Regions from separate parts of the Enterobacter cloacae complex sp. IR5418 genome, predicted to be linked through region 3. Evidence: predicted binding sites of a transcription regulator. Region 3 holds the regulator's gene; each other region holds the start of a gene.
What was found. Region 3 encodes CRP, which controls carbon source genes, mostly activating them, when cyclic AMP is high. Its sites were predicted from a motif close to ATGTGANNNNNNTCACAT; they were not measured.
Positions count from the first base shown of each region.

Region 1 (4,252 bases), on a different contig from region 3:
ATCCGCCCCGGCAATAAAGTTGTCCGGCTTGCCCGAAATAAACACCAGACCACGAATGGCTTTGTTTTCGCGGATCTGTCTGAGCATCGCACGCACCTGAACGCCGAACTCGGCCTTCAGGGTATTCATCTTTTCATCGGGCACATCAATGGTGATAACGGCCACGTTATCGAGGCGAACAGCCAGGTTAAATGCAGATGTCGTTTCCATTATTCAGCCTCCAGAACCATTGCTGCACCCAGGCCGCCCGCCGCACACGCGGTGACGAGACCAAAACCGCCGCCACGGCGACGCAGCTCGTGCAAAGTCTGGGTGATCATTCTCGCCCCGGTTGCCGCAAACGGATGACCGTAGGCAATGGAGCCACCCAGCACGTTAAATTTACTCTGATCCACTTCACCTGTGGCATGTGCGCGGCCCAGCACGTCGCGGGCAAAGCGCTCGCTCGCCATAAGCTGCACGTTTGCCAGCGTTTGCGCGGCAAAGGCTTCGTGCATATCAATCAGCGTGAGATCGGAGAGCGTCAACCCTGCGCGATCCAGCGCCAGCGGCGTGGACCAGGCCGGACCGAGCAGCATGTCCTGCCAGACATCACTGGCGGTGAAGGCGTAGCTGCGCAAATAGCCCAGCGGCGTGATGCCCAGCTCTTTCGCCCGGGATTCCGTCATCAGGATCACGGCGGCGGCGCCGTCCGTCAGTGGCGTACTGTTAGCTGCGGTAACTGTACCGTGTTTACGGTCAAAGGCCGGGCGCAGCTTCGCATAATCCGCCAGCGTGGAGGTGCCGCGGATGTTGTTATCTTCTGAGAGCGGTTCCCGGTAAGGCGGCACATAGGCGGTCATCACTTCGTCGGTCAGTTTGCCTTCCGACCAGGCTTTCGCTGCCAGCTGATGTGAACGATGCGCCAGCGCATCCTGCTGCTCTCGGGTGATACCGTAGGTTTTTGCCATCTGTTCAGCGGTATCCCCCATGCGCAGGCCGGTGGAGTATTCCGCAACGGCAGGTGGCACGGGCATGAGATCGCGCAGGCGTAAACGCGAAAAGAGTTTGAGTTTCGCGCCGGTAGTGCGGGCTTTATTAGCATCCACCAGGATGCGGGCCAGCTGTTTGCTGACGCCGATGGGCAGCACGGATGAGGAATCCGCGCCTCCGGCGATCCCCGCGCGAATGGTTCCCGCCATCAGGCTTTCCGCCACGTTCGCCACCGCCTGGAAACTGGTGGCGCAGGCGCGGCTGACGCTGTAGGCATCGGTGTGAACATTCATGCCTGTGCCCAGCACGATTTCACGCGCGATATTGGGCGCTTCCGGCATTTGCACCACCTGGCCGAAAACCAGTTGCTCAATAACCTCTGGCGGGATCTCGCTGCGAGCCAGCATCTCCCCCACCACCATTTTTCCCAGATCGACAGCCGGTATACCGTGAAAGGCTGTTGCCTGACGCGCAAACGGCGTACGTAACCCGCTGACAATGGCAATGCGGTCACCGTGTCGGGTGATAAGCGGTAATGCCTGACTCATAACTCTCCCCTGTAAAAAAATTTTGCGCGCACACTAAGTGGTCTGACCTGATAATAGTCTTAACTATTTTTTTACATTCAGCCAATCGGGGAAGCGAAAAATTGCGAGCTAAGGCACAGAGAAGAAAAAGAAAATGCCCCGAGGTAAAAGCAAAACGGTAACCCGTAGGTTACCGTTTTTAGTGTTTGCGCCCTCTCCCGTGGGAGAGGGTTGCGGTGAGGGCACCAGGCCGCAGGAATTAACGCAGGCCTAACTGGAAAATCAGCGTTTCAGCTTCGCAGGCGAACACAAAGTCGATATCCAGCTGCACGCCACCTTCCACTTCCGTGAAGGTGGATTTAATTTCGCACGGATCGGATTCAACTTCACGCGCGCGCTGGCTCAGCGCGGCCAGCGTCTCTTCCGCTTCGGCGCGGTTAGGGAATACGCGGCTGTAAGAAGCGGTGCAATCGGTGTTGTCCATGATGGTGCCAACATCCATACAGCAGCAAACCGGGGTTTCATCAGCACTGCATTTACTCATAGCTCAATTTCCTCTGTATTCGCGCAGGGCGCGAGAAAAACACGATGCAGCTATTTTACGCCCCCTCGCGAGCCCCCTCCAGCCGTTAATGGCGCAAAATCGGATAAGTGACCAATATCACACTAAAAAATGATCTAAAACAAAATTCACCTTTTCAGATGAATCGCACTGGTCACAATTTTGCCAACCAGATCTCGTTTCAAGAAACATATCTGAAAATATTAATAAACAAACTTGCAACATCACAGCTGGTCAGACCTATACTCACGCCACTGGTCTGATTTGTATGTCATACCTCAGACCCTACACTTCGCGCTCCTGTTACGGTATGTAACAATTATTGAATAAAAATAACTCAATGAGGTTATGGTCATGAGCCAGAAAACCCTGTTCAAACAAACTGCTTTAGCAGTTGCAGTGGCAATCGTCTCAACGTCCGCCTGGTCAGCGGGCTTCCAGTTAAACGAATTTTCTTCCTCTGGCCTTGGCCGTGCGTATTCCGGGGAAGGTGCGATTGCCGATGACGCAGGCAATGCGAGTCGTAACCCGGCGCTGATCATGATGTTTGATCGCCCTACCTTCTCTGCCGGTGCGGTTTACATCGATCCTGATGTCAACATTTCTGGCAAATCACAGTTCACCGGCGCAGATCTGAAGGCGGATAACATTGCGCCGACGGCGTGGGTGCCTAACCTGCACTTTGTTGCCCCGATTAACGAACAGTTTGGTTGGGGTGCCTCTGTTACCTCTAACTATGGCCTGGCAACGGAGTTCAATAACAACTATCCAGCCGGGGAATACGGCGGTAAAACCGACCTGACCACCCTGAACCTTAACCTGAGCGGCGCTTATCGTCTGAACGATAACTGGAGCTTTGGTCTGGGCTTTGATGCTGTCTACGCCGATGCCAAAATCGAGCGTTATTCCGGTGAGCAAACCGCTGCACTGCCGAAAAACAGCAATAAAATTGCCAGCCTGAAAGGTGATGAATGGGGTTACGGCTGGAACGCCGGTATCCTGTACGAACTGGATAAAAACAACCGCTGGGGTCTGACCTATCGCTCAGAAGTGAAAATTGATTTCGATGGCGATTACAAAAGCGGCATCCTGAGCCCAGTCAACGGCATGGTGCCGGGCGCAGGCACCACCATTCCATGGGGTACTTCGAATCAAACTGTACCGGGTTCACTGTCGCTGCATCTGCCAGAAATGTGGGAAGTCTCCGGCTACAACCGCGTTGCGCCGCAGTGGGCAATTCACTACAGCCTGGCGTACACCAGCTGGAGCCAGTTCGAGGAGCTGAAAGCCACCGGCACCAACGGCCAGACGCTGTTCTATAAAGACGAAAGCTTCCATGATGCTTACCGTATCGCGCTCGGTACGACCTATTATATGGATGACAACTGGACGTTCCGTACCGGCGTAGCATTTGATGACAGTCCGGTACCGGCAGATAAACGTTCTATCTCGATTCCGGATCAGGACCGTTTCTGGGTGAGTGCGGGGGCAACCTACGCGTTCAACGAGAATGCTTCTATCGACGCGGGTGTGTCGTACATGCATGGACAGAAAGTAACCTTCCAGGAAGGCCCTTACGAGTTTACCTCTGAAGGTAAAGCCTGGCTGTTTGGTACCAACTTCAACTACGCGTTCTAATCCCAACACAATTAAAAAAGGTGAGCATTGCTCACCTTTTTTATTTATTCCGAATCGATATCTTTTAATTCATTCTCGATGGCTTTCGCGTTCGGATTATCTTCCGGCTTCAGCTTACCGCCGTTGGCAATAAAGTCATGGTTCTGGAAGTAGGCCTCGCGTACCATGATGTAAGGATCGGAAGACTGGCGCAGCAGACCGTCAGAGTCCAGCAGTTGCGCACGGGTTTCAATTCCTTCCACGGTCCATTTACCAATCGACAGCGGCCAGGTGAGCCATGACAGCACCGGATAGAGCGTATCCACCATGTCGCCGCCATCATCACGCACGGTGAAGCTGCCGTAGAATGGCAGGTGCACATACGGACCATAACCTACGCCATAATGCCCCAGCGTGCTGCCAAAACGGTGCGGCTGTTCACGCTGTAGTTTCGGGTTCGCCATGCCTGCGACGTCAATTAAGCCGCCCATACCCAGCAGGGAGTTCAGGAAGAAGCGGGTGAAATGCACCATCCCCTGATACGGGTCGCCCTGGAGGAAGTAGTTCACCATGA
Region 1 covers NZ_JBMKHS010000001.1:166,383-170,634, forward strand. Annotated here, with positions in the region: gene fadJ (fatty acid oxidation complex subunit alpha FadJ) at 1-210, opposite strand, end outside; gene fadI (acetyl-CoA C-acyltransferase FadI) at 210-1,520, opposite strand; gene ACOTX7_RS00760 (YfcZ/YiiS family protein) at 1,759-2,043, opposite strand; gene fadL (long-chain fatty acid transporter FadL) at 2,416-3,699, shown strand; gene mlaA (phospholipid-binding lipoprotein MlaA) at 3,744-4,252, opposite strand, start outside.
Region 1: a site for CRP is predicted at 2,149-2,166, ahead of ACOTX7_RS00760 (YfcZ/YiiS family protein). Genes of this name have one in related genera too.

Region 2 (4,252 bases), on a different contig from region 3:
ATGTAGTGGATAACGTTCAGCGCGGTCACGTACTGCTTCGCCAGCCAGTCCATGAAGTGGTCCATGCGCTCCATGACTTCGTCATAGTTAAGCACGTCGCCTTTGATAGGTTCAGACTTAGGACCAACCTGCATTTTCAGTTTTTCATCAACGCCGCCGTTGATTGCGTACAGCATGGTTTTCGCCAGGTTTGCACGCGCACCGAAGAACTGCATTTGCTTACCAACAACCATTGGGCTTACGCAGCAAGCGATAGCGTAGTCGTCGTTGTTGAAGTCAGGACGCATCAGGTCATCGTTCTCGTATTGCAGAGAAGAGGTGTCGATGGACACTTTAGCGGCGAATTTCTTGAAGTTCAGAGGCAGTTTTTCAGACCACAGAACGGTGATGTTCGGCTCCGGAGAAGGACCCATGGTGTACAGGGTGTTCAGGAAGCGGAAGCTGTTTTTGGTTACCAGAGTACGGCCATCTACGCCCATACCGCCGATAGATTCGGTTGCCCAGATTGGGTCACCAGAGAACAGTTCATCATATTCTGGGGTACGCAGGAAGCGAACCATACGCAGTTTCATGACCAGGTGGTCAATCATTTCCTGAGCGTCTTGCTCGGTGATTTTACCTGCTTTCAGGTCACGTTCGATGTACGCATCCAGGAAGGTGGATACGCGGCCGAAGGACATTGCTGCACCGTTCTGAGACTTAACAGCGGCCAGGTAGCCGAAGTAGGTCCACTGGATAGCTTCCTGAGCGTTGGTCGCAGGACCAGAGATATCGCAGCCGTATTTAGCCGCCATCTCTTTGATCTGACCCAGCGCACGGTGCTGTTCAGCGATCTCTTCACGCAGACGGATAGTCGCTTCCAGGTTTACGCCGTTTTCCAGGTCAGACTGGAGAGAGACGAACTGTGCGTATTTGTCTTTCATCAGGAAGTCGATACCGTACAGCGCAACGCGACGGTAGTCACCGATGATACGACCACGGCCATAGGCATCTGGCAGACCGGTCAGAACGCCAGATTTACGGCAGTTCAGAATGTCTTTGGTGTAAACATCGAATACGCCCTGGTTATGGGTTTTGCGGTATTCGGTGAAGATTTTTTTCAGCATTGGGTCCAGCTCGCGGTTATACGCTTTGCAGGAACCTTCAACCATTTTGATACCACCGAACGGGATAATTGCGCGTTTCAGTGGTGCTTCAGTTTGCAGACCAACGATTTTCTCAAGGGCTTTGTTGATGTAGCCAGCATCGTGAGAAGTGATGGTAGACGCAACGGAGGTGTCAAAATCAACTGGCGCGTGAGTGCGGTTTTCCAGTTTAACGCCTTCCATTACGCTGTCCCACAGCTTGGTGGTTGCGTCAGTCGCACCAGCCAGGAAGGATTCGTCACCTTCATACGGGGTATAGTTTTTCTGAATGAAGTCACGGACGTTGACTTCATTCTGCCAGTCACCTTTCGCAAAACCTTCCCAGGCTGTGGCTAACTTTTCATTAAGCTCGGACATGTAACACCTACCTTCTTAAGTGGATTTTTTATTTACTGCCTGAGACAACCATTAATGATGATCGCCGCCACGCAGGTAAATGACCCAGTATGTCAACCCAACTAACAGACCCCCACCGATAATGTTCCCGATAGTGACGGGGATCAGGTTATCAGTAATAAAGTTCATAATAGTCAGGTGTGAAAAACTTTCCGGGGTTGAACCAACGGCGGTCCAAAACTCCGGGCTTGCAAAGTTGCGGATAACAATCCCCATCGGGATCATGAACATATTCGCAATACTGTGCTCAAAGCCGCTGGCAACAAACATCGCAACTGGCAGAACCATAATCATGGCTTTATCCATCAGGCTACGACCAGAGTAGCTCATCCAGACCGCCAGGCAGACCATCAGGTTTGCGAGGATGCCGAGAGCAACGGCTTCGATAAATGTATGGTGCATTTTGTGGTCGGCGGTTTGCAGGACGTTAAGCCCCCAGCCGCCGTTGGCGGTCATGTACTCGCCAGAAAGCCACATCAACAGAACAAAGAGCAGACAGCCAATCAGGTTGCCAACGTAGACGTTGAGCCAGTTGCGCCCCAGTTGACCCCAGGTAATTCTTCCGCTGGCTTTTGCCACAACAATCAACACCGTCGAGGTGAAGAGGTCGGCGCCGCAGATGACGCAGAGAATCAGGCCCAGTGAGAAGCAAATACCGCCAATCAGTTTCGCTATGCCGAAAGGCATCCCGGCCGTGCCGGTAGTGGCTGTGATATAGAAGACGAAAGCGATGGAGATGAACACCCCAGCCGTAATGGCCAGAAAGAACGTCGTCATCGGATGTTTCGTTGCTTTGTAGACACCCGCTTCTTCGGCAACTTTCGCCATCGCAGCGGGGAGTAATAGATCAAAAGGGTTGTCAGCTTTCACACTAACTCTCTCTTTATTAAGTCGGCGACGAGATACTAACAAAGCATTATAGAAGAGAAATTGATATAGATCATATCTCGCCTGGCTTATAGGCCCGCAATGTGTATGGTTTTACAGCAAAAGCGGAGTAAGTATTTGATTATCCGTATAAAAATAAATTTTAAAAGTTATGAAAAGAGTTGAATTTTTTCCTTCAGCCTCCTGTTGGACAGTTAATTAAAATGGAGTATTTATTATAATAGGTAACAATAAAGCTCAGATAAGTGTTTTTATATTTACCCGTGATTAACTTAATTATTACAATCAAACGTCATTGCGAAAAAATAAAAAAAAGGGGCAATGAAATTGCCCCGTAATATAGCTCAGGCGATTGAATACGCCTACAGCCATTAATGTTATGTGCGCTTATTTTGACCAGTAAGCGGCTTTTGCCTTCTGCAATTTTTCATATGCATTCAGCAGCGACTGATGTGCCGGGAAGGCTTTCAGATCGCTATCAACCGCTTGCAGGCCATAGAACGGCTCTTCACCGCTCAGCGCCGCGCTGGCAGCTTCAACGGCATCCGCACCGTACATGCGGACAAAGGCGTTCAGATACTGCAATGGCTCGCGACCGTCTTCCTGAGAAAGCAGGAGTAGCGTTTGCAGGCAACGGTAATAGTTAGTGCGCTCGGCGGAGAAGACGGACTGGTTAAATTCCATCGTCCACTCGGTCCAGGCCAAAGCCTGATCCAGATCGCCGCCCGCCAGCGCCAGCATCGCTTTCAGCTCACCGATGCGCAGGGTGTACCAGCCGTTATCTTTCCCGGTCGCCAGACCCAGTAGTTCGCGTACGCGGGTGAAATCATCGTGTCCTTCTTCGTCCAGCTGGGCGATCAGGTTCAGATAATCTTCTTTATCCCACTCGCTGCCTGGCAGGGCCAGCAGGGTTTCGCGCAAATGCGCGCCCATGCTGTTGTTCGCCAGCCACAGATCTTCTGCCGGATAGATATCCGACATGCCCGGCACAATAATTCGACACGCGTAGACGCCGAGGTGTTCATAGTCGGCAATGTAGACTTCCTGATCTTCCGCGTTGAAGATCGCCATCAGGGTGGCAAACTCTTCTTCCGTCGTACCGGCAAAGCTCCAGTCCACGAACGGATAGTCCGCGTCCTGCTTGAACATATCCCAGGAGATCAAACCGCTGGAGTCGATGAAGTGCGTTTCGAGGTTGGTGTGCTCGGCGACTTCTTCGTCATCGAAGGTTGGCGGGGTAAAGACATCGAGATCTTTCAGGCTGCGGCCTTGCAGCAGTTCGGTCACGGTACGCTCCAGCGCCACGCCGAAGTCCGGGTGCGCGCCGAAAGAGGCGAAGCAGGTGCCATTTGCCGGGTTGAACAGGACCACGCAGATCACCGGATATTTGCCGCCCAGAGAGCCGTCATAAGCAAAGATTGGGAAACCTTCCGCTTCCAGTTTGGCGATGGATTCCACCACGCCCGGGTAGCGCGCCAGCACGTCTGCCGGGATCTCCGGCAGGCTGATGGATTCAGCAATAATGCGGTTTTTGATGTGACGCTCGAAAACTTCAGACAATCCCTGCACGCGCGCTTCGTTACGGGTGTTACCGGCAGACATGCCGTTAGACACATACAGGTTGCCGACGATGTTCATCGGAATATAAACGGTCTGCTCGTCAGACTGACGGGTGAACGGCAGGGCGCAGATCCCACGCTCTTCATTGCCAGACTGAAGATCGATCAGCATGCTGGCGGTCAGTTCGTTTTCCGGATCGTAGAACGCGCGCAGGCGGGCATCGAGAATGCCTTCCGGCAGTTCGTCATCTTCGGCCAGCGGGA
Region 2 covers NZ_JBMKHS010000012.1:110,389-114,640, reverse strand. Annotated here, with positions in the region: gene pflB (formate C-acetyltransferase) at 1-1,502, opposite strand, end outside; gene focA (formate transporter FocA) at 1,554-2,411, opposite strand; gene ycaO (30S ribosomal protein S12 methylthiotransferase accessory factor YcaO) at 2,817-4,252, opposite strand, start outside.
Region 2: a site for CRP is predicted at 2,470-2,487, ahead of focA (formate transporter FocA). Genes of this name have one in related genera too.

Region 3 (4,252 bases):
CGCACATGAAGGGGTGATGGTGTTGAATGCCGGGCCGGACGTGATGCGTTTTGCACCGTCGCTGGTGGTGGAAGACAAAGACATCGAAGACGGGTTAGCCCGTTTTGCCGCGGCGGTCGCGAAGATCGTCAGCGGCTAATACGCGGTGCGTTTTAACCGGCGCGTTAACCAAATCCCATGATGCGGGCGCTGACGCCATGCCACCGATGAAATGGTGTGCATGGTGTTCAGATGCCCCAGCACGCGCTGTAAATGCTGCTCCAGGGTGCTCATCGGCCCGTGGGTCAGCGTCTCCGGCGCTTCCAGAATGTTCGAATCCCCCGACTCGCCCGGCGCGTCATACTCCAGACGCTGCTGACAGCGCTGCAACGCAATTTCACACGACTGCAAATAGCGCTGCGCCAGATCCGGCGTCAGCATCGTGTGCTCGCGCGCCAGCGTGGTCATGGCGTTAATATGCTCGACGATGAACTGGCTGTGCGTGACCCACAGTTTCATATCCGCCAGGTAGTGCGCGTTAAAGCCCGGCTCCTGCATGGCCTGGTTAAGGGAGTTGAACAGGGCGTTATGCGCCTGGTTGACCTTCATGCGCTCGTAAGCCAGCGGAGAAGGCTGCGGGTCATCGCTCAGGATAAGACGTATGGCCTGCTGGTCGGCTTCCAGCGCATCGTGGGCGTTCTGCCTCAGCAACCCGCTTTGCCACTGCGGCCACAGCCAGACCATGCCGCCAAAGGCGATCAGGCAGCCAATCAGCGTATCGACCAGCCGGGCAATAATAAATTGTTCCCCGTTAAGCGTGAGCAGTTGTAGGGTATATACCGCCGTCACCGTAAAGCCCACCATCGCCCAGCCGTAGTTTTTGCGGATGATCAGGTAACTCACCAGCGTGATCGCCAGCATACCGGCCAGGGTATAGCCCTCCGGCACATGGAAGTGCAGCGTCACGCCCGCGATAATCAGCCCCGCCATCGTCCCGCCCGCCCGATGCAGAATGCGTACCCGCGTGGCGCCATAGCCGTTCTGGGTAACAAACAGCACGGTCATTAAGATCCAGTAGGGTTTCGGCAGGTGCAGGGCCACTCCCATCAGGCTGGCGATGCTCAGCATCACACTGATGCGCGCGGCGTTGCGCAGGGCGGAAGACTTCAGTGAAAGATAGCTTTTGAGGGCGGGCAGCAGCGGCAGCCGTTTTTGCTTATCGGCCATCAGGTCCCGGGCATAAAGCGGGCGCTGGGTGCGCAACACCCGGGCGATGCGGCTGAAATGCCAGGCGGCAAACTGCCCGACCGGGTTATCCGCGTGCTGACGCGCAATCTTTTCCAGCGCGCCGAGCTGTTTGTCCATGTTAAAGCGCGTCGGGTAGCGGTGATAGAGGATATCGTCAGCCAGCACCCGCAGGCGCGCCGCGACGGTCTGCGCGTTCCAGCGGATCACCGCTTCCGCATGGCTGCGCTCCACCAGCTTTTGCACCTCTTCCGGATTATGAAGGCTGACGGAGATATGCTCCTGCAAATCCAGCCCGACTTGGAAGGTACGCAGCAGCCGCTTGTATTCATGATTTTTGTTGGCGGCAAGCATGTGCAACTGCTGATAGCACTGGCTGATGAGATCCACCACTTTTTGCTGACGCGCCAGCAGCGGCGGCAGGGATTTTTCCGGGTCGGTATGTTGAGTGAGCAGGGTGTATTTTGCTTCGCAGTATTCAGCAAGCTGCACGTAGAGCAGGCTCAGGGATTCGCGCAGCGGCTGTTCCCGCCACAGCCAGAACCAGAACCAGTTAAACAGGCCGTACCATAATGTCCCCAGGGCGTAGATCAGTAGCGGCTCCCACACCGGCATATTGCCCGCAAGGCTTAAGGTGAAGATGGCGGCAATCAGCGACGCGGGAAGCAGGCGGGCGTGCAGCGAGCTGATTTCCGCGGTGACGCCGAGCGTCATCGCCAGCACGGTCAGGATCAGCGGCAGCGGGATATCACGAGCCAGCAAAAGCTGTACGGCAAGGCTACAGCCCGCAAACAGGCAGCCGCCGATAATCAGACGTTTAAAAAAGCGTTTATGCGGCGTATCCAGACCGGCAATGTTGCAGCAGGCGGGGACGAGGGAAAACAGCAGGCCTTGCTGAAGATGTCCGAGGATCAGGCCCACGGCCACGGGAAGACACAACACCAGCGTTTGTCGCAGTGCGTAGTTAACTTCCGGGTGATAGATCAGCCTGCGCCACATGGGGAGTAGAGACAAAAACGGCGTGCCACCCTGCGGCGGCACGCCGTTTGACCACAATTAACGGGTTCCGTAAACCACGATAGTTTTACCGTGGGCAGAGATCAGGTTCTGATCTTCCAGCATCTTCAGGATACGGCCCACTGTTTCACGGGAGCAGCCGACGATCTGACCGATTTCCTGGCGGGTAATTTTAATTTGCATGCCGTCAGGGTGGGTCATGGCGTCTGGCTGTTTCGCCAGGTTCAACAGCGTCTGCGCAATACGACCGGTCACGTCCAGGAAGGCGAGGTTACCCACCTTCTCAGAGGTCACTTGCAGACGGCGTGCCATCTGGGAAGAAAGACGCATCAGGATGTCAGGGTTGACCTGAATCAGCTGACGGAATTTCTTGTAAGAAATTTCAGCCACTTCACATGCTGTTTTTGCACGAACCCAGGCGCTACGTTCCTGGCCTTCTTCAAACAGGCCCAGTTCACCGATAAAATCGCCCTGGTTCAGATAAGAAAGGATCATCTCTTTCCCTTCTTCATCTTTGATCAGCACGGCCACCGAGCCTTTAACGATGTAATACAACGTTTCCGCCTTTTCACCCTGGTGAATCAGCGTGCTCTTTGATGGGTACTTATGAATGTGGCAATGAGACAAGAACCATTCGAGAGTCGGGTCTGTTTGCGGTTTGCCAAGCACCATGCGCTGTTATCCTCTGTTATAAGCTGTCACCAGAGTCATAAGATGCATCCGGACTCTGGGGTTGCAATCGAATTCTTACCCATACCTGGGAAGTCGGCTGTCGTAACGTTTCGCAGCCAGTAAAGTTTGATGTCCTCTGCATACATGTGTAACGTCAATGTATTACTGTAGCATCCAGAGTGTTTTAGCATAGCTTTCGCCGCGTGTCTCCTGGTGTCTCGCTTCAGCATGACGCAGGTCGCCTTCCGTTGCGAGAAATGTAACGTACACGTAATCTGTCATAAAAAATGCAACGTTGGAGTGAGTGAATATGCAAGCGCGTGTGAAATGGGTTGAAGGGTTAACGTTCCTGGGCGAGTCTGCTTCCGGGCACCAGGTTTTGATGGATGGCAACTCCGGTGATAAAGCGCCAAGCCCAATGGAAATGGTGCTGATGGCGGCAGGGGGATGCAGTGCGATCGACGTGGTGTCGATCCTGCAAAAAGGCCGTCATGACGTGACCGGTTGTGAAGTGAAGCTGACGTCGGAACGTCGCGAAGAGGCGCCACGCCTGTTTACCCATATCAATCTGCACTTTATCGTCACCGGCAAAGCGCTGAAGGACGCGGCGGTGTCACGCGCGGTAGATCTCTCTGCGGAGAAGTACTGCTCTGTGGCGTTGATGCTGGAAAAAGCGGTAAACATCACCCATTCGTATGAAGTGATCGAGGCGTAATCTTTTGGCGGGTGGCGCTTCGCTGACCCGCCCTACAACTGCACGCCCGTAGGCCCGGTAAGCGCAGCGCCATCCGGCAACAGGCGTCACGCGATCTGCTTTCCTTCCATCAGCCGCTGCACCAGCGGTGTCATAATCAGCTCCATCGCCAGCCCCATTTTTCCGCCCGGCACCACTAACGTATTCATGTGCGAAATAAACGAACCCTGTAGCATCGCCAGCAGCCAGGGGTAATCAATGCCTTCCAGGTTGCGGAAGTGGATCACCACAAAGCTCTCGTCCAGCGACGGGATGCTTTTTGCGGCGAACGGGTTGGAGGTGTCCACGGTGGGGACGCGCTGGAAGTTAATGTGGGTGCGGGAGAACTGTGGCGTCAGGAAGTTGATGTAGTCTTCCATGGAGCGCACAACCGAGTCCATGACCGCCTCGCGCGAATGGCCGCGCTCGCTCATGTCACGCGTCAGCTTCTGGATCCACTCAAGGTTAACGATCGGCACCACCCCCACCAGCAAATCCACATGGCGCGCCACGTCGTGCTGAGGCGTCACCACGCCGCCGTGCAATCCTTCGTAAAACAGCACGTCAGTCGGTTCCGGCAGCGGTTGCCAGGGCGTGAATGTGCCG
Region 3 covers NZ_JBMKHS010000006.1:166,835-171,086, forward strand. Annotated here, with positions in the region: gene argD (bifunctional acetylornithine/succinyldiaminopimelate transaminase) at 1-139, shown strand, start outside; gene ACOTX7_RS07465 (YccS/YhfK family putative transporter) at 136-2,223, opposite strand; gene crp (cAMP-activated global transcriptional regulator CRP) at 2,281-2,913, opposite strand; gene ACOTX7_RS07475 (OsmC family protein) at 3,224-3,628, shown strand; gene ACOTX7_RS07480 (phosphoribulokinase) at 3,715-4,252, opposite strand, start outside.